Regions from separate parts of the Streptomyces sp. NBC_00647 genome, predicted to be linked through region 2. Evidence: predicted binding sites of a transcription regulator. Region 2 holds the regulator's gene; the other holds the start of a gene.

Region 1 (10,409 bases), 1.3 Mb from region 2:
TGTCGACGGCGGCCGGACCGTCGCCCGCGGTTTGCACGAGGAATCCCTCGGCTCTCAGGCGGGCCGCGATGGCGTCGACGATCGTCGGGTCGTCCTCGACGACCAATACCCGGCGCTGAGCGCCCTGGGTCGCCGCCGTGCCGTTCTGGGAGGTGTGTGTCTGCTCCATCGCCCGCCCCTGAAGTGTGCTTTCCGGAATCCGTGGGGTGATCCCATGACTGCGCTTGACGCTTGAATGATCCGCGTCAGGCAAGCAGGGTACGGGCAGTCACCGTGCCTCGGCTATCCAGGCCTTACCCCGAGATGCACGACGTCGGGAACGCCCCGGGCAACAGGGATCTCTTCGGTACGGATCCGCTGGAATCCGGCATTCCGCAAGGATCCTTCAAATTCCGGAGAGGGCTGTGCCGACCACACGGCGAGCACGCCGCCCGGCTTCAACGTCCTTGCGCAGCCTGCGAGTCCGGACGCCCCGTAGAGGCCCGCGTTGCCCTCGGTGACGGTCCAGCCGGGTCCGTTGTCGATGTCGAGGCACAGCGCGTCGAACGTGTCGGAGATCTCATTGACGTACTCGACGAGATCGGACTCGACGATCTCCGTGCGCGGGTCGGTGAGCGCCCGGGCCGAGAGTCCGGCGAGCGGGCCGTCCCGGTGCCAGTCGATGACGGCCCGCTCGCGCTCGACCACCGTGATGTGCCCCCAGCGGGGGTCGGCGGCCGCGTGCGCGAGCGAGAAGCCGACGCCGAGCCCGCCGATCAGCAGACTCGGCTCCGGGCGCCCGTCCAGGGCGTCGTACGCCGCGTCCACGAGCAGTCGCTCGGAACGCCCGTCGGACGTGTCCATCAGAAAGCACCCGTTGGCGATGATCTGCAGCAGCGCGCCGTGGCGCCGCAACACGACCTCGCCGTACGGGCCCTGGCGGCGGTCGATGACCACAGGGATGTCGTACGAGGCAGTCATGGCGCCATCCTGGCAGTTTCACCGGAACGGGTGGCCAGGATTTCGCCCGGGGCCCGGCCCCCAGGGTCCGGCCCCGGGCGGTGCGAGGCGGGATCAGGCGCCCCGCGGTCACCTGCGTTCGGGGTTGACGCACACCAGTGTGGGGACCGCGTTCAGTGGCGGCAGGATGTCCTTCGGCTCGTCCTCGGGGAGGGCGGGCGAGCCGGCGGGGAGGAAGGAAGCGAAGAGCCCGGGAGGCAGCCGGAGGTCGGCCGGCTTCGGCGGCTTCCGGGACGGGCCGGTCGCTGTCCTTCGGGTTCATGTCCAGTTGTCCGGCCGGCTCCTTCTCGGCCTTCGGCCCGGGCCCGCTCCGAGGCCTGCGCGAGGGCGCCTGCCCCTCGAAGGGCCGCGGGCGGGGCCCGCTAGTTGGAGAGCGACCCGTTCTGGGCGTCGGACGCGGACTGCCAGGCCTGCATGCCCGCTCGGGACGCCTCCTTGGCCTGCTGCCACTTGATGGCCGCCTGCTGGGCCGGGGTCACGTCCATGTCGCGGATCAGGCGCCGGCCTGCGGAGAACACGGCGACGGCCGCGATGACCATGCCGGTGCACGCCACTACGGCACCGGTCACGGTGAGCACGGCGCCGGTGGTGACGAGCCGGCTGTCGATGTCGATCGTGTGCTGGGAGTGGTGATGGTTCATGACTCCACCTTCCAACGGCAGGCGGCCACCTCGCATCCCGATCAACAGCTCGAGCGGCCGGGTGACCCGCGTCGTGTGACGTGCGGTCCTGGTGGCGCGCGAGGAGGCGACCGGCGACCGGAGCCCCCTGCTACGTGCTGACCTTCGCCCCTGCCACCCGCCGCGCACCGGTCGGCTCACCACCCGAGCCCGACCCTGGCCACGGGGGAGACCCGCACCACCGACTCCTCTGTTCCGGAGAGACGTGCGTACGCCGTTCGAGGAATCCGGCGCTAGGACCGGTCCCCGACGAAGTGCCCGCTCGCCAGCGGTGCCTCCACCCGCCACCCCAGTGACTCGTACAGTGCCCGCCCCTCCGGTGTCCCCGCCAGCACTCCCGTCTCGGCGCCCTGGTCCGCGGCGGCCCGGGTGAGGGTCCGCATCACGAAGCGGCCGAGCCCCCGTCGCCGGTGCTCCGCCGACGTCTCTATCTGGTCCACGACCGCCGTCCCGCCCGTGGGGGCGATCTGGCCGCGGGCCGCCCAGGAGCCGTCCGACGCCGTGACCAGGGCGCGCGTGACGCCACCGCGGGTCCAGGTGCGCAGCCGGTAGCCGACGGGCAGGCCACCGTCCGAGGCGGCGCTCCCGGTGTCGGTCAGGGGCACGGACATCAGATAGCCGGGCTCAGGGTCGATCCACCAGCCCGCGCCGAGCCAGGGCCGGACGGCCGAGGGTTCGGCGAAGACCTTGAGCCAGACCCCGGCCGCGGTCACCGCGTCCGCGACCTTCCGGACCGAGGCCTCCTCGACCCGGTCGTTCGTCGCCCCGAGGACATGCCGCGTCACGTGCCCCTTCTGCCCGACATCGATGGTGTACCCCCATCCCTCGACGACGGGCGGCGCCGCCCCGCGCGAGACGACCCATCCGTCCACCCAGGCCCGCACGATCCTGTCCACGCTGCCCCCCTGCGCCCGCTTCCGGTTCATGTAATGGTCACTACGTGATGTTAGCCATTACCCACCTGGTGATGATGCCAGGGCGGCCCGGCGTCGCGCCACCCCCTTGGCCGGTGCCCGGGCGGCGGCTTCCCGCTCGACCGGACCGGCCCCGGACCGCTGATGACCAGCGGAGATGCTGGCGGGTCGCGGTCGATCGGAAGTGATCGCTCAGAGCGAACAGTCCCAGGGGAACATTGGGCGGCCTCCGTGCATTGAGTCGGCATAGCTCAACTTGACTGCCGAAGGGGAGATCATGGCTTCGACGTCCGCATCACTCACCCTGCCCGTGTTGCCGCTCGACGACGAGGTCGTGCTGCCCGGGATGGTGGTTCCGCTGGATCTGAACGACACCGATGTGCGTGCCGCGGTGGAGGCTGCTCAGGCCGCCGCCCGTTCAACGCCCGGCAAGCCTCAGGTACTCCTGGTGCCACGCATCGACGGGACCTACGCGAGCACCGGAGTGCTCGGCACCGTCGAGCAGGTCGGCCGGCTGGCCGACGGCGACCCGGGCGCGCTGATCCGCGGGCGCGGGCGCGTGAAGGTCGGCGCGGGGACCACCGGTCCCGGTGCCGCACTCTGGGTCGAGGGCACCCGGATCGAGGAGACCCTCCCCGACCCCCTGCCCGGCCGGGTCGCCGACCTGGTGAAGGAATACAAGGCCCTGGCCACCAGCTGGCTGCGCAAGCGCGCCGCCTGGCAGGTCGTGGACAGGGTGCAGCAGATCGACGATGTCTCCGCCCTTGCCGACAATTCCGGTTACTCACCGTTCCTGACCGTCCAGCAGAAGGTCGAGCTGCTGGAGACCGCCGACCCCGTGGCCCGGCTGAAGCTCGCCACCGAGCAGCTCCGTGAGCATCTCGCCGAGCAGGATGTCGCCGAGTCGATCGCCAAGGACGTCCAGGAGGGCGTCGACAAGCAGCAGCGCGAGTTCCTGCTGCGGCGCCAGCTGGAAGCCGTACGCAAGGAACTGCGCGACCTCAAGGGCGAGGACGGCGAGGACGAGTCCGACGACTACCGCGCCCGCGTCGAGGCCGCCGATCTTCCGGAGAACGTCCGTGAGGCCGCTCTCAAGGAGGTCGAGAAGCTGGAGCGGTCCAGTGACCAGTCGCCCGAGGGCAGCTGGATCAGGACCTGGCTCGACACCGTCCTGGAACTGCCGTGGAACGAGCGGACCGAGGACGCGTACGACATCCAGGGCGCCCAGTCCGTGCTCGACGCCGAGCACGCCGGTCTGGAGGACGTGAAGGAGCGCATCACCGAGTACCTCGCCGTGCGCAAGCGGCGCTCCGAGCGCGGTCTCGGAGTCGTCGGAGGCCGGCGCGGCGGTGCCGTGCTCGCGCTCGTCGGCCCGCCCGGCGTCGGCAAGACCTCGCTCGGCGAGTCCGTCGCGCACGCCATGGGCCGCAAGTTCGTCCGTGTCGCCCTCGGCGGCGTACGGGACGAGGCCGAGATCCGCGGCCACCGCCGTACGTACGTCGGCGCGCTGCCCGGCCGGATCGTCCGCGCCATCAAGGAGGCCGGGTCGATGAACCCGGTGGTCCTGCTCGACGAGATCGACAAGGTCGGCTCCGACTTCAGGGGCGACCCGGCGGCGGCGCTGCTCGAAGTCCTCGACCCGGCGCAGAACCACACCTTCCGTGACCACTACCTGGAAGTCGAACTCGACCTCTCCGACGTCGTGTTCCTGGCCACGGCCAATGTGCTCGAAGCCATCCCGGAGGCCCTGCTCGACCGCATGGAGCTGGTCCGCCTCGACGGCTACACCGAGGACGAGAAGGTCGTCATCGCCCGGGACCACCTGCTGCCGCGTCAGCTGGAGCGGGCCGGTCTCGAGAAGGACGAGGTCGTCCTCGCGGAGAGCGCGCTGCGCAAGCTCGCCGGGGAGTACACCCGGGAAGCGGGCGTGCGCAATCTGGAGCGGGGCATCGCCCGGCTGCTGCGCAAGGTCGCGGCCCAGCACGAACTGGGCGAGCGGGAGCTGCCGTTCACGGTGACCGACGCCGACCTGCGCGGGCTCATCGGGCGCCCGCACCACGTGCCCGAGTCCGCTCAGGACCCGGCCGAGCGCCGTACGGCGGTGCCCGGTGTCGCCACCGGTCTGGCCGTCACCGGCGCGGGCGGTGACGTCCTCTACGTGGAGGCGTCGCTGGCCGACCCGGAGACGGGCGCTGCGGGTCTGACCCTCACCGGTCAGCTGGGCGACGTGATGAAGGAGTCGGCACAGATCGCGCTCTCCTTCCTGCGCTCGCACGGCGCGGAGCTCGAACTGCCCGTCGGCGACCTGAAGGACCGGGGTGCGCACATCCACTTCCCGGCGGGCGCCGTCCCCAAGGACGGGCCGAGCGCGGGCGTCACGATGACGACCGCCCTGGCGTCGCTCCTGTCGGGCCGGCTGGTCCGCACCGACGTGGCCATGACCGGCGAGGTCTCGCTGACCGGCCGTGTCCTGCCCATCGGCGGCGTGAAGCAGAAGCTGCTCGCCGCGCACCGGGCGGGTGTCACGACCGTGATCATCCCGAAGCGCAACGAGGCCGATCTGGACGACGTCCCGGCCGAGGTCCTGGACAAGCTCGACGTCCACGCCGTCACGGACGTCCGCCAGGTCCTGGAGCTGGCACTGGCGCCGGCGACGAACGGCGCCGTGCCGGAGGTTCCGGTAGCGGCGTGACGGACGCTGCCGGAAGGGAAGGCCCGGGTCCCGTGAGGGAGGCCCGGGCCTTCGCCGTACGTCAGGCGCGTGCGCGCCGCGTCAGGTGCCCGCGCCGCTCGTCCTGTGCGGGTCAGCCGTTGGCGAGGGCCGCCACGCGGTCGAGGGCGCCGTTGAACTTGTCGTGGTCCCCGACCGTCGGGCCGGACGAGGTGTACTGCCACATCGTGTAGAACCCCCAGCCCGCCGGGAGCGTCCCCGGATCGGAGGCGTAGCGCGCGATCCACAGCGGGTTGGCGGAGGCGAAGCCGCCGTAGTTGCCGGTGCACTGGGTCCACCAGGTGGTGGCCGTGTAGATCACCGCGTCCCGCCCGGTGCGGGCCTTGTACTGGGCGAGGAAGCTGCTGATCCAGCTGACCATCGCGCTCTGTGTCTTGCCGTAGCAGGCGGCCCCGTACGGGTTCCACTCGATGTCGAGGACGCCGGGCAGGGTCTTGCCGTCCCTGGACCAGCCGCCGCCGTGGTCGACGAAGTAGTTGGCCTGGGTGGCGCCGGTCGTGGTGTCCGGGGTCGCGAAGTGGTACGAGCCGCGGATCATGCCGACGTTGTACGCGCCGTTGTACTGCTGGGCGAAGTACGGGTTCGTGTAGTACGTCCCCTCGGTCGCCTTGGTGTAGGCCCACCTGACCCCGCTGCTCCACAGCGTCGACCAGGCGACGTTGCCCTGGTGGCCGGAGACGTCCACGCCTTCCGTCTGGGTGGCGTCACCGGTGGACGGCGTGCCGTCCTGGCCGTCGTGGGCGATGACCCCGATGCCCATCCGGGCGGAACCCCGGGCGGGGGTGTCGGCGGCGGAGGCGGGGAGGGAGTAGAGGAGGGTGAAGGCGGCGAGCAGGGTTCCTACCGCGAGCACGCGCAGGCGGTGGGCCGTTCCGGATCTGTGCACGGGCATGTGCGTGCCTCCGAAGGGCGATGGAACTCCGGAGGGGCTCGGTGGAGCTCGCCGGAGCTCGGTGGGGGGAGAGTGCGGGCACGCGTGCCGAAGGGGGGATCAGGTCGTCCTTGCACTGGGGTGGCGTGCGCATGCCAGCAGATAAGTGTCTGATAAAGAAGCTACGCACGTAGACGACGGCGTGGGAAGAGGGGCCGGAGGCTGCCGTTGGTCTACGCCTGCGAAATACTGGCGGAGCTGCGGCAACGGCGAGTTCTGGCAGAAACTTTCAGGATCGGGAAACCGGGTCAGGGGTGCTGACGTGCACGAGCACGGAAACGACGGCGGACGTCCGGTCGAATCCGACGTGTCGGGAAATGGTGTGGACCGGCCCGCGACGCACGGCGGCGCGGAGCGCGAGTTCCTTTCCCTGGAACGCGAGTTGACCGTGTTCCTGCGCCGCGCCCGCGCCAACCAGGGGGAGATGGCCCGCGAGGTCCATCCGGACCTGGAGTCCGCCGCGTACGGACTGCTCGTCCGCCTCGAGGAGTGCGGCCGGCAGCGCGCCACCGAACTCGCCGCCTACATCGGCGTCGGCAAGGCCACCATGTCCCGGCAGCTGCGCGCCCTGGAGGAGTTGGGCCTCGTGGCGCGCGAACCCGACCCCGCGGACGGCCGTGCCTGGCTCGTCCACCTCACCGAGGAGGGCCGCGGCCGCGTCACCAGCGTCCGCGAGGCCCGCCGCGCCCGCTACGTCAGCCAACTCGCCCACTGGGACCAGAACGAGGTCGCGGAACTCGCCAGGCTGCTGCACCAGCTGAACCTCGGCATGGAGAAGTAGCCCGGCCGGCCGCCGTACCCGTCCTCTCACGGCTCCCCGTATCCCCTCACAGCTCCACGAACACCACCGTCGCGTCGTCGTGCTTCTTGCCCCGCCGCGGACACGACCCCTCCGGCGCGTCCGCGCGTTCCAGGCCCCGGACGCGCTCGACGAGGGCGGGGGACCCCTCCGTGCGCACGAGGGCGAACAGATCGGCCCAGTCGCCCCTGTGGAACCGCTCCACCCAGCGGGTGGCGCCGTCCGTGAGGGCCGCCAGGGCGCGGACGGAGGCGCGGGGGAGTGTGCCCGTCACCGCGCGGGAGGCCACCGAGGGGTCCGCGGCCGCCGTGAAGAAGCCGCCCTCCCTGTTGCGGACCGTGGCGTCCGCGACGGCGTCCGTGGCGAGCGAGGTGCGGGGGAGGCGGGAGAGGCGGTCGTCCAGCAGAGCGGTCACCTCACCGGTGGGGGATTCCACCAGCAGGGCCGAGTCCGAGAGCACCAAGTACTCGACGCCGGACGGGGACCACCGTGCGAGGACGACGGTTGCCTGGGGTGTGCGCGGGTGAGAAAGGTCACAGGTGGCGGCGTGCGCGGCGGCCACCCGGCCGATCGCCTGCGACAGGACCTCCGGCAGCGGCAAATCCCCCTGTGAAACGGACAGTTCGGTCAGTGCCCCGCCGAGCCGCGCGGCGAACCAGGCGACCGGATGAACACAGCCGTAGTCGCCCCGAGGAGGTGTCACCCCGTCCAGCACCACCAGTGAACCGCCCTGTCCTGAAGCGGGAAGTCCGACCGATGCGAAGTCCTCATTGGGGCGGTCCGGGTCACCGGGCTCCGAGACGAGTTCAGTGCGCATCCCGTCAGTCTGCACGAGCCCTTCACAAGGTCCCCGAGACGGCGGCAACGGTCGCACGATCGTGCGGACCAGCAGCTCAGGCGCCAGGTTTGGCATGGAATGATCGACTCCGGCAACACGTGGCGGCGCATACTGCCAAAGCGCGTCCCCGACGTCCAACCGGCCCGCCGCGCAAGCCCCTCGCGCGCGCCCCGGAAACTTGCCCGCCAACTCCCCTCCGATGTTCACTCCTTCGGGTGGCGGGTCAGATGATGCGGGACCACTGCCCACCGGCACTGGGAGGGTCGGGAGCCGTACCGGGCGTACGCCGCGATTGACGGGACGTCACCCGGGCCCCAAATGGGTACACGAGTCAGGAATGCGAGCACCGGTGCAGAAGACGCGGCCGAGGCGCACAGGCAAGAAGACGGCCTCCAACTCCACAGAGGGTGGCGCCGTCGGCGACGCCACCGACTCCACGGGCCGGGGCAGGACCGCCCACGTACGCAACCGGCTGATCGTGGCCGTGGCGGTCGTCGCGGCCGCCATCGCCGGAGCCGGCGCGCCCACGGTGCTGTCCGCCTCGCAACAACTGAACGACTCCCAGAACCTGGTGACGCTCTCCCAGCGCACCCAGCAGGCGCTGACCCTCGCGCACTCGCTGGCCGACGAGCGCGACGACGTCACCTCGTACGTCGCCGCCGGCCGGCCCAAGGCCAAGGCGCCCTCCGAACAGCGCAGCGCCCGCGTCGACCGGCAGGTCGACGAACTGCGCGCCGACGACGACGCCCCCGCCGCGCTGCTCGAGGACCTCGACAGCATCGCGGCCCTCAGGCGAGCGGCGCTCACCGGGAAGAGCACCGCCCTGGAAACGCACCGGGCGTACTCCGAGGCCATCACCGAACTCCATGCCCTCGCCGAGGACCTGGCCGACCGGACGCCGCTGCGCGCGGGCTCCGGCGCACACGCCCTCGCCGAACTGGACACCGCCGTCCAGCAGTCCGCCGCCGCCCGCGGACTGCTCCTCGCGGCCCTCGGTATCCCGCGCACCACCCAGACCGTCATCGACCCCATCACCGGTCTGGCGACGACCACGACCACCTCCTCGGACGCCGACACCAAGCAGCGCGACGCGCTGAGCGCCGCCGCCCAGCAGGCCCGCCTCCGCTCCGACGCGGCCGTCGCCGACTTCCGGGAGACCGCGCCCAAGAAGGCCGTGGCGTCCTACGACTCCACCGTCACCGGCCCCGACGTCGCCTCCGCCGACAAGTACCTGGCGAGCCTCACCGGCCAGCCGAAGCTCTCCGGCTCAGCGCTCGACACCGGCACCAAGAAGCTGGACGCCGCGCTGTCCGCCCGGATCGAGCTGATGCGCGGGGCCGAGGCCTCCCTCAACGACCACCGCACCAAGGACCTCGAACTGCTGCGGGACGACGACGTCACCGCGCTGGAGATCCGCATCACCGCCCTCGGTGTGCTGCTGCTCGTCGCGGTCGGCGTCGCGATGGCCATGGCCCGCAGTCTCACCCGGCCGCTCGCCGTCCTGCGCCTCGGCTCGGCCCGGCTCGCGGCCGACCCGGGCTCCCAGGAACCGGTCAAGTTCACCGGCCGCAACGACGAGTTCGCCCAGGTCGTCCGCTCCGTCAACGCGCTGCACACGCACGCCGCCACGCTCCACGAGCGGATCGGCACCCTCGAAGGCGACCGCAAGCACCTCATCGGCCAGCGTCAGCTGATGGCCGACGAGCGCGACAAACTGCGCGGCGAACTCGCCGAGGCGGCAACCCACTTGCAGCAGGTGCGCGGCACCATCCACAGCACCTTCGTCAACCTCGCGCTGCGCACCCTCGGCCTCGTGGAGCGCCAGCTCGGCGTCATCGAGGGCCTGGAGGACCGCGAGCAGGACCCGGACCGCCTCGCCACCCTCTTCAAGCTCGACCACTTCGCCACCGTCATGCGGCGGCACAGCGAGAACCTCCTCGTCCTCGCGGGCGCCGAGCACGTCCAGCACCACGCGGGCCCCGTGCCGCTCGTCGATGTCGTACGGGCCGCGGTCAGCGAGATCGAGCGCTACGAGCGGGTGCGGATCGCCGCGCTGCCCCCGCACGCGCACCTCGCCGGATTCGCCGCCGACGACCTCAGCCACCTGGTGGCCGAACTCCTGGAGAACGCCACCTCGTTCTCGCCGCCCGACGTGCCCGTCGAGGTCTCCGGCTGGCTGCTCGAGAGCGGCGAGGTGATGCTCTCCGTGCAGGACGAGGGCATCGGCATGACCGACGAGCGGATGAGTCACCTCAACGCCCGCCTCGACGAGTTCGACCCGGAGGACACCTACGACCAGGAGAGCGGCGAGGGGCTCGGGCTCGGCCTGTACGTGGTGGCCCGGCTCGCCCACCGGCACGGCGTACGGGCGCAGTTGCGCGAGCAGAAGCAGGGCGGTGTGGCCGCCGTGGTCGTCCTCCCGAAGGCACTGCTGGCAGCCGCGCCCGCGTCCACCGTCCCCGCCACCACCCGGGTCGTCGGCGGCGCCCCCCAGGTCGCCCTGCCCGGCGCCGACGC
Region 2 (10,409 bases):
CTCGGCCAGGGCGGCCGCGGGGACGTCCTTGAGCTGCTCCTCGGACGCCTTCTCCTCGCCCTCCATGTTCTTGCCGCCGCCGGCCAGCAGGTACGGGGCCTTGGCGTGCGCGTGGTCGCGCAGCGACATGATGAGGAGCTTGGGGGAGAGCGGCTTGCCGGTGTTCCAGGCGGGGCACTGCGACTGGCAGCGGCCGCACTCGGTGCAGGTGGAGAAGTCGAGCAGGCCCTTCCAGGAGAACTGCTCGACCTGGGAGACACCGAAGACGTCGTCCTCACCGGGGTCGGTGAAGTCGATGGCCTTGCCGTCGCTGGTCATCGGGAGCAGCTCGCCGAGGGCGGTCCCGCCCTTGGCGTCGCGCTTGAACCAGATGTTGGGGAAGGCGAGGAAGCGGTGCCAGGCGACACCCATGTTGGTGTTCAGACCGACCGTGATCGCCCAGGTCATGGTGACGCCGAGCTTGATCATGGCGGTCAGGTAGACCAGGTTCTGCAGCGTTCCGTAGCTCAGGCCCTTGAAGGCGGCGACCAGGGGGTACGAGGCCCAGTACGCGGCCTCGTAGTGGTCGACACCGTGGATCGCGCCCTCCAGGCCGCGCAGGGTCATGATCGCGAGGCCGATGACGAGGATCACGGCCTCGACGAAGTACGCCTGGCCCGTCTTCGAGCCGGCGAAGCGCGACTTGCGGCCCGGCTTGGACGGCCGGTTCAGCTGCCGGATCGCGATCAGCACGAGGATGCCGAGCGTCGTGAACAGCGCGATGAACTCGGTGTACAGCTCGTACGGGAGCCAGCCGCCGAGCACCGGCAGCGTCCAGTCGGCCTTGAACAGCTGGCCGTAGGCCGTGACGATCGTCAGGCCGAGGGTCAGGAAGCCGACGGCCACGAACCAGTGCGCGACCCCGATGATCCCCCACCGGTTCATACGGGTGTGGCCGACGAACTCCTTGGCCAGCGTGACGCTGCGGGCCTTCCAGTCGTCGGTGCGGCTGCCGGCTGGTACGGGCTGGCCGAGCTTGATGAACCGGTAGATCTGCGCGACGGCCCGTGCGATCAGCGCGACGCCGACCACGGTCAGGACCAGCGACACAATGATCGCGGCGAGTTGCATTCGGGGGCTCCTCGGGCCTGCGAGGTGTTGCTTCGAGGGTGACCTCGAAGGTGATTACTAAGCGGTAACTTATGCAGTCCGTCTGAGACTACCCACTTCTTCCGCCGCACTGTAGCCAGAGGTGCGGTGATCTGCGTCGCTGAGGGAAGCCTGACCGGCCGCGCCGAGGGCGGGCGGAAGGTCCGTTTCACCCGGAGGCGACAGGACACGTAAACCCGATCGTGTTATTCGCACAATACTGTGACAATTACCCCTAAATTAGCGATGTGCTGTACGGAATCTCGGCCGCCACCGCCGCTCTGCTCCTGACCGCCGCGCTCGCCGCGCTGCTGCGGTCGTTCTCCCTGCGCTTCGGTGTGGCCGACGGGACGGGGCCGCCCTCGCGCCGGGCCAGACCGCGAGCGCCGGGGAGAGGGCGGCCGGTTCCCCTGCTCGGCGGGGTGGCCGTGCTGGGCGCGACGGCGTTCGTCGGGTGGGCCGGCGACTGGACCGGTGTCGCCCCGCTCGGGCCGGAGGCCGGACGGCTGCTGGTCGCCGGGATCGCGGTCGCCCTGCTCGGTCTGGCCGCCGATCTGCTCCCCGTGCCGCCGGTCGTGTGCGTGGCCGGAGTCGCCGCGGCCGCCGCGCTCACCGTCCCCCATGACGAACTCGGCATGCCGGGAGGGGTGTTGGCCGTCGTCTGGATCGTCCTCGTGACGCACGCCTTCCGCTCGCTCGACCATGCCGACGGGGTGATGGGGACGGTCGGCGTCATCACCGCGTTCGCGCTCAGCGGGTGCGCGGCGGCCGAGGTCATGGACGGGCTCGCGGCGCTGCTCAGCGTGCTGGCCGCCGCCCTCACCGGCCTTCTGATGCACGGATGGCCGCCGGCCCGGATCGCGCCGGGCCGGTGCGGGTCGTTGTTCGCCGGGTTCGTGCTGGCCTCGGCGGTCGTGCTGGTGCACGCGGAGCGGCCCGCGGGGCCCGGCTTCGGCGCCGGGTTCGCGCTGACGGCCGTGGCCAGCGCCGACGCCGTCCTGGTCCTCGTGTCGCGGCGGCGGGCGGGCAGACCGCTGCTGCGGCCCGCGCCGGACCACCTGGTGCACCGGCTGCGGCGGGCGGGGCTGACCCGGCAGGGGGTCCTGGTCGTGACGGGGCTCGCCGCGTTCGCGGGTGCGCTCGTCGGGTTGCTCATCGATCTGGGGTGGCTGGGGGCGTGGGCCGCCTGGTGGGTGGCCGGTGCCGTGGCGCTGGTCGCCGTCGCGGGGGCCGTTCGTCCGGGGCCCCGCTCGCGCCGTCCCCCTCCGCATGCGATTCCCTCCCCCGGGGGACCCGTCCCGAGATCCGCTTTCCGGCCGGGGAGACCCCGCCGGGCGGCTCCGGACGCAGTGAGGGTCCACTGACTCTGAGAGAAAAGTGCAGGCCAGAGGCTACCTGCGTGTAAGGAACGGATAAGAGTTGAGCCCCCACGACTCAGGTCTGTTGACCGGGAGGCGGACGTCGTGCACACTTGAGTCCGTTCCACTCAAGTCATTGCTGGAGGAATCGAAATGGCACGTGCGGTCGGCATCGACCTGGGCACGACTAACTCAGTCGTCAGCGTTCTGGAGGGCGGCGAGCCCACCGTCATCACCAACGCCGAGGGCGCCAGGACCACGCCGTCCGTCGTCGCCTTCGCGAAGAACGGTGAGGTGCTCGTCGGCGAGGTCGCCAAGCGCCAGGCGGTCACGAACGTGGACCGGACCATCCGTTCGGTGAAGCGTCACATGGGCACGGACTGGAAGATCGAGCTCGACGGGAAGAGCTTCAACCCGCAGCAGATGAGCGCCTTCATCCTGCAGAAGCTGAAGCGCGACGCCGAGGCGTACCTGGGCGAGAAGGTGGCCGACGCGGTCATCACCGTCCCGGCGTACTTCAACGACTCCGAGCGTCAGGCGACGAAGGAGGCCGGCGAGATCGCGGGCCTGAACGTCCTGCGCATCGTGAACGAGCCCACCGCCGCGGCCCTGGCGTACGGCCTCGACAAGGACGACCAGACGATCCTCGTCTTCGACCTCGGCGGCGGCACCTTCGACGTGTCCCTGCTGGAGATCGGTGACGGCGTCGTCGAGGTGAAGGCCACCAACGGTGACAACCACCTCGGTGGTGACGACTGGGACCAGCGGGTCATGGACTACCTGGTCAAGCAGTTCCAGGCCGGTCACGGCGTGGACCTGTCCAAGGACAAGATGGCCCTCCAGCGCCTCCGCGAGGCCGCTGAGAAGGCCAAGATCGAGCTGTCCTCGTCCACCGAGACCTCGATCAACCTGCCCTACATCACGGCGTCCGCCGAGGGCCCGCTGCACCTGGACGAGAAGCTCACGCGCGCCCAGTTCCAGCAGCTGACGGCCGACCTTCTGGAGCGCTGCAAGACGCCGTTCCACAACGTCATCAAGGACGCCGGCATCAACCTCTCCGAGATCGACCACGTCGTTCTCGTGGGTGGCTCCACCCGTATGCCCGCCGTCGCCGAGCTCGTCAAGGAGCTGACCGGTGGCAACGAGGCCAACAAGGGCGTGAACCCGGACGAGGTCGTCGCCATCGGCGCCGCCCTCCAGGCCGGTGTCCTCAAGGGTGAGGTCAAGGACGTCCTGCTCCTCGACGTGACCCCGCTGTCCCTCGGTATCGAGACCAAGGGAGGGATCATGACCAAGCTCATCGAGCGCAACACCACGATCCCGACCAAGCGCTCCGAGATCTTCACGACGGCCGAGGACAACCAGCCGTCCGTCCAGATCCAGGTCTACCAGGGCGAGCGCGAGATCGCGGCGTACAACAAGAAGCTCGGGATGTTCGAGCTGACCGGTCTGCCGCCGGCCCCGCGTGGCGTTCCGCAGATCGAGGTCGCCTTCGACATCGACGCCAACGGCATCATGCACGTGACCGCGAAGGACCTGGGCACGGGCAAGGAGCAGAAGATGACCGTCACCGGCGGCTCCTCGCTGCCGAAGGACGAGGTCGACCGGATGCGCCAGGAGGCCGAGAAGTACGCGGAGGAGGACCACGCCCGCCGCGAGGCCGCCGAGACCCGCAACCAGGGCGAGCAGCTCGTCTACCAGACGGAGAAGTTCCTCAAGGACAACGAGGACAAGGTCCCCGGTGACGTCAAGACCGAGGTCGAGGCCTCCGTCGAGGAGCTGAAGGCCGCGCTCAAGGGCGAGGACACCGCCGAGATCCGTACCGCCACCGAGAAGGTCGCCGCGGTCTCGCAGAAGCTGGGCCAGGCCATGTACGCCGACGCCCAGGCCGCGCAGGCGGCGGGCGGCGACGCTCCCGGTGCCGAGGCCCCGAGGGCCGACGACGACGTCGTCGACGCCGAGATCGTCGACGAGGACCGCAAGGACGGTGCCGCGTGACGGAGGAGACCCCGGGCTTCGAAGAGCAGCCCGACGTCCCTTCCGGCGCCACCTCTGACGACGCCGAGCCGCAGTCCGCCACCCCCTCTGCGGAGGGGGCGGCGGCCCCGGACGGGGACGCAGCAGCACAGTTGGTCGGCCTGACGGCCCAGCTGGACCAGGCACGCACGGCACTCACCGAGCGCACCACGGACCTCCAGCGGCTCCAGGCCGAGTTCCAGAACTACCGCCGCCGTGTCGAGCGCGACCGGATCGCGGTCAAGGAGATCGCCGTGGCGAACCTCCTGACCGAGCTCCTGCCCGTGCTCGACGACATCGGCCGCGCGCGGGACCACGGCGAGCTCGTCGGCGGATTCAAGTCCGTCGCCGAGTCCCTCGAGACCGTCGCGGCGAAGATGGGGCTCCAGCAGTTCGGCAAGGAGGGCGAGCCCTTCGACCCGACGATCCACGAGGCCCTGATGCACTCGTACGCGCCGGACGTCACGGAGACGACGTGCGTGGCGATTCTGCAGCCGGGGTATCGCTTCGGCGAGCGCACCATCCGCCCCGCGCGGGTGGCCGTCGCCGAACCGCAGCCCGGGGCACAGACGGTCAAGGCCGATGAGTCGGCCGAGGCGGTCGAGGACAAGGAGAGCGGTGGCCCGGACGAGGGCTGAGCTTGACCGGAGAAGGAAGGAGGGACGTCGGGGATGAGCACCAAGGACTTCATCGAGAAGGACTTCTACAAGGTCCTCGGCGTCCCCAAGGACGCCACCGAGGCCGAGATCAAGAAGGCGTACCGGAAGCTCGCCCGCGAGTTCCACCCGGACGCCAACAAGGGCAACACCAAGGCCGAGGAGCGCTTCAAGGAGATCTCCGAGGCGAACGACGTGCTCGGCGACCCCAAGAAGCGCAAGGAGTACGACGAGGCACGCGCCCTCTTCGGCAACGGTGGCTTCCGGCCGGGTCCCGGCGCGGGCGGCGGCAACTTCAACTTCGACCTGGGGGACCTCTTCGGAGGCGGCGCCCAGGGCCAGGGAGCGGGAGGATCCGGCGGCTTCGGCGGCGGTATCGGTGACGTCTTCGGCGGTCTGTTCAACCGCGGCGGCACCACCACGGGGACGCGTACGCAGCCCCGGCGCGGCCAGGACATCGACACCGAGGTCACGCTGTCCTTCACGGAGGCGGTGGACGGCGCGACCGTTCCGCTGCGCATGACCTCGCAGCAGCCGTGCAAGGCCTGCTCCGGCACCGGCGACAAGAACGGCACACCGCGCGTGTGCCCGACCTGCGTCGGCACCGGCCAGGTGGCGCGCGGCTCCGGTGGCGGGTTCTCGCTCACGGACCCCTGCCCGGACTGCAAGGGCCGCGGCCTCATCGCCGAGCACCCCTGCATGGAGTGCACGGGCAGCGGCCGCGCCAAGTCGTCCCGCACGATGCAGGTCCGCATCCCGGCGGGGGTCACCGACGGGCAGCGGATCCGGCTGCGCGGCAAGGGTGCGCCCGGCGAACGGGGCGGCCCGTCCGGCGATCTGTACGTCACCGTCCATGTGGACGCCCACCCGGTCTTCGGCCGCAAGGGCGACAACCTCACCGTCACCGTGCCCGTCACCTTCACGGAGGCTGCGCTCGGCGGCGAGGTGAAGGTGCCGACCCTGGGCGGACCCGCGGTGACCCTGAAGCTGCCGCCGGGCACGCCCAACGGACGCACCATGCGTGCCCGGGGAAGGGGCGCGGTCCGTAAGGACGGCACCCGGGGCGATCTTCTCGTGACCGTCGAAGTGGCGGTCCCGCAGGACGTGTCGGGCAAGGCTCGTGACGCTCTGGAGGCGTATCGCGAGGCGACCGCGGGCGAGGATCCGCGGGCGGAGCTGTTCCAGGCCGCGAAGGGAGCATGACGGAGCCATGGATACGACCGGTCGTCGGCGCAACCCGTACGAACTGACCGAGGAGACACCGGTCTACGTCATCTCGGTGGCCGCCCAGCTCTCCGGACTCCACCCGCAGACCCTGCGTCAGTACGACCGCCTCGGCCTGGTCTCTCCCGACCGCACGGCCGGGCGGGGCCGCCGCTACTCGGCTCGCGACATCGAACTGCTGCGCACCGTGCAGCAGTTGTCGCAGGACGAGGGCATCAACCTGGCCGGCATCAAGCGCATCATCGAGCTGGAGAACCAGGTGGCCGCGCTCCAGTCGCGCGTCGCGGAGCTGGAGTCGGCCCTCGACGGCGCCGCGGCCGCCATGCAGCAGCGCGAGGCCGCCGTGCACGCCTCGTACCGCCGTGACCTGGTCCCGTACCAGGAGGTCCAGCAGACCAGCGCGCTGGTGGTGTGGCGGCCGAAGCGGTCGTCCGAGTAGGGCGCGAACATCTGAAGGGGCCCGGAGGTCATCGACCTCCGGGCCCTCTCGTGTGCCGTCACGCGTCTAACGATTGACCATGACCTCGGCGGAGGCCTGCCGCTCGCCCACGCGGCCGTACACGTCCACGGCGCGCACGGAGACCGTGCACGGACCCGTGTACTGCGGGGTCCAGGCGATGGTGTCCGAGTCCGTGAACCGGGTGCCGCTGGAGCCACAGGCTCCGGAGACGTCCCAGGAGTACCCCTTCAGCAGCCGTCCCTCGTCACCCGACCCGGGCCTTATGCCGACGGTGACGGGGAAGCGGGTTCCCCCCTCGGAGACCACGGTCAGCCGGGGCGCGGCGGGCCCGGTGGCGGTGGCGGGCGTCAGACGCTCGACGGCGGCCTGCGGGGAGGGCACCGACTCGGCTCCCCCGTTGTCGACCGAGGCGACGTAGTACGACGCGGTGCCCTGCGGGGCGGAGGTGTCGGCGTAGGAGGTGGCCGCCGCCCCGGCGCTTCCCACCAGGGTCCACGCGCCCTGGGCGGACGTACGGCGGTAGACGTGGAATCCGGTGACCATCGCGTCGGAGTCCTGCGCGGGGGTCCAGGTGATGTGGGTGGAAGCGTCGGCGGGCGTGCCCTGGAGCGCGGACGGCACGGGCACGGTGGACTCCTCCGGGCGCATGACCGTCACGCCCTCGGAGACGGGCGAGACGTTCCCGGCTCCGTCGACGGCCTGGACGGTGTACCTGTAGTCGGTTCCCACTTCTGCGATCGGGTCCGTGTAGGACGTCCCGAACACGGGCTGGGGTCCGTCGGGGTCGCTCTGCCCGAGCGGTGCGGCCCACACCTCGTAGAGATCGACGTCCGCCGAAGAGGGCGACCACAGCAGGACGTTGCCCGCGGTGGTGCCCTGAGCCGACAGGCCGGTGACGCGCGCGGGCGCCGTCCGGTCGGCGGTGGTCACAGCCCGGTCCGCCGTCCCCGTGGACTCGTTGCCCGCCCTGTCATGGGCGCGGACCTCGTAGTAGTAGGTCACGCCGGTCACCGGGAGGGTCGTGTCGGTGTACGAGGTGGAGGTCGTCGTGGTCAGCCGTGTCCAGGTGGTGCTGCCCTTGAGGCGGCGGTAGACGCGGTAGCCCGCGAGGTCCATCTCCTGGTTCTTCGACCAGGAGACCCTGGCCTTGCCCGTGGCGGTGTCGTACGTCGCCGAAGAACCGGTGGGCACAAGTGGCTTTGTCTTGTCGATGGTGGCGGAAGTGACGGGTTTGTAGGCGAAGGTGACATTTGCCTTGCCCGTCCAATTGACGAAATCTATGCGCAGAGTGTGCTGTCCGTGCGGAATGGTGAGGTTGACCGTTTTCGACTGGGTGGCCGAGACGTTCTTCCAGAGGTCGACCTTGCGCACGCCGTCCAGATACACCCGTATTCCGTCCTGCGTCGTGGCGGGGAGGGTGAAGGGGCCGCCCGAGCCGAAATCCCGAGTCACGGTCCAGCGGACGCCGAAGTCGTTGGCGGGCAGACCCGGGGCGGGCGCGCCGGAACCCCAGCTCTGGTCGATCGCGGAGTCGCAGTCCGTCTTCTTCGGTGTGCCCGAGAATGCGGTGTTCGCATAGAACTGCCGCTTATAAACGGGCGATGTGCAGTTCGTCACTGCGGAGGCGGCGGTGCCGGCCGCGGTGAGCAGTCCGCCCGCGGTGGCGAGCACGAGGGCCGAGGAGAGGGCGCCCGTCGTGCCGATGGCTCTGTTCATGCGTTCCTTCTGGTCCGCCCGATCGTCAACAGCGGTTAAAAACCGTTGACGATCACGACTCCCGGGAGCGGGAGTTGGTTGTACCTGTGAATGACAGAAGGTGAAGCTGAGGGGATTGCTCGAAGGTTGGGCGTAGTCTCTTCCCGTCGTGTTCACTTGTGGAACACGAAACGCCGTTGCCATCTCGTTAAGTGGTTACTCCTTGACGCTGAGGTGATCGCCGCGTTGGCTTTCAGCCACCTGGGTCGCAATGCTGCAACCTCGCCCGGAAGGCACCTGATGTGAACACTCGTAACACCGGCCTCCGCCGTACCGTCATAACCCTGGCGTCGTCCGCCATGGCCATCACACTCGCCGGCTGCGGCGTGGGCGGGCTCGGTGGAACTGACACCAAGGCCAGCCCCACGAAGGGCGACGACATCACGGTGGGCCTGCTCCTTCCGGAGAAGGAGAACACCCGTTACGAGAAGTTCGACTACAAGATCATCAGAGAGCAGGTCCTGAAGCTCACCGAGGGCAAGGGTGCCGTCGACTACGCCAACGCCGAGCAGGACGCCGCCAAGCAGCTCCGCCAGCTCCAGCAGATGGTGGACGACAAGGTCGACGTGATCCTGGTGGACGCGGTGGACTCGGTGTCCATCGCGAAGGGCGTGCGCAAGGCCAAGGACGCCGGCATCCCGGTCATCGCCTACGACCGCCTGGCGCAGGGCCCGATCGACGCCTACATCTCCTTCGACAACGAGCTGGTCGGCCAGGTCCAGGGCAAGGCCCTGGTCGGTGCGCTGGGTGCCAACGCCGCCTCGAAGAAGATCATCATGATGAACGGCTCGCCGACGGACCCGAACGCGGCGCAGTTCAAGGCCGGCGCCCAGTCCGAGCTCAAGGACAAGGTGATCATCTCCAGCACCTGGGACACCAAGGACTGGAACCCGGTCAACGCCAAGGCCAACATGGAGAAGTCCATCCAGAAGGTCGGCCTGAGCAACATCGCCGGGGTCTACGCCGCCAACGACGGCATCGCGGGCGCGGTCATCGACACCCTCAAGACCGCGGGTGTCAGCAAGGTGCCGCCGGTCACCGGCCAGGACTCCGAGCTCATCGCCGTGCAGCGGATCATCAAGGGCGACCAGTACATGAGCGTGTACAAGTCGTACCCGCAGGAGGCCAGCGCCGCCGCCGAGATGGCGGTCGCCAAGGTCCAGGGCCGCTCGATCGAGTTCGACGCCCTCACCCGCGACAAGGTCAGCAGCCCGACCAACAAGGACATCCCGGCCCAGCTCGTGCCCGTGGTGGGTCTGACCACGGACAACATCGAGGACACGGTCATCCAGGACAGCATCTACACCGTCAAGCAGATCTGCACGGCACCGTACAAGGCGGCCTGCGCCGCGATCGGTCTCAAGTAGGTCGCTGGACCGGGGGCGCCCCGGCAGGGCGCTCACCGCACCGTTTCGGGGCGAGGCGGTCGGTACGGGTCCTCGCCGTCGTGACGGGCGGCGAGGAGGGTCCTTCCGGGGTGCTGGGCGGCGTTCCGCCCGCCCGGCACCCGGATGCCCCGGCCGGACCGCCCGGTCTCTCCTGCGCCCCCTGAGAGCCCCTGCGCCCCGGTGCGGCATGATCGCCGCATGTCCAGGATCGTGTTGATGTCCGACCCGAAGATCGCCGCGATACCCGTCGTGGACTGCGGCGAGCCGCTCGTCGACGTACGGGCGAAGGAGCCCTTCCCCCTCGACGCCCGCAGACGGGACGGCTCGGGGGCTTACGCGCATCTGCGCGAAGGGGTGCTGAACCGGCTCGTGGCGGCCGGGGAACTGCTGCCCGACGGCATACGGCTGCTGTTCGTCGAGGGCT

Evidence for each region. Region 2 encodes HspR, which represses chaperone genes until heat shock. Its sites were predicted from a motif close to TTGAGNNNNNNNNNCTCAA; they were not measured.
Region 1: a site for HspR is predicted at 2,830-2,848, ahead of lon (endopeptidase La). Genes of this name have one in related genera too.

What each region holds. Positions count from the first base shown of each region.
Region 1 is NZ_CP109040.1:6,782,839-6,793,247, forward strand. Features, by position in the region: gene OG788_RS29990 (response regulator transcription factor) at 1-169, opposite strand, end outside; gene OG788_RS29995 (spermidine synthase) at 283-960, opposite strand; gene OG788_RS30000 (hypothetical protein) at 1,362-1,640, opposite strand; gene OG788_RS30005 (GNAT family N-acetyltransferase) at 1,913-2,575, opposite strand; gene lon (endopeptidase La) at 2,871-5,285, shown strand; gene OG788_RS30015 (lysozyme) at 5,398-6,216, opposite strand; gene OG788_RS30020 (MarR family transcriptional regulator) at 6,518-7,036, shown strand; gene OG788_RS30025 (protein phosphatase 2C domain-containing protein) at 7,083-7,871, opposite strand; gene OG788_RS30030 (nitrate- and nitrite sensing domain-containing protein) at 8,242-10,409, shown strand, end outside.
Region 2 is NZ_CP109040.1:5,530,400-5,540,808, forward strand. Features, by position in the region: gene OG788_RS24345 ((Fe-S)-binding protein) at 1-1,110, opposite strand, end outside; gene OG788_RS24350 (MraY family glycosyltransferase) at 1,377-2,492, shown strand; gene dnaK (molecular chaperone DnaK) at 2,640-4,484, shown strand; gene grpE (nucleotide exchange factor GrpE) at 4,481-5,140, shown strand; gene dnaJ (molecular chaperone DnaJ) at 5,174-6,361, shown strand; gene OG788_RS24370 (heat shock protein transcriptional repressor HspR) at 6,369-6,821, shown strand; gene OG788_RS24375 (fibronectin type III domain-containing protein) at 6,888-8,558, opposite strand; gene OG788_RS24380 (sugar ABC transporter substrate-binding protein) at 8,840-9,964, shown strand; gene OG788_RS24385 (M15 family metallopeptidase) at 10,184-10,409, shown strand, end outside.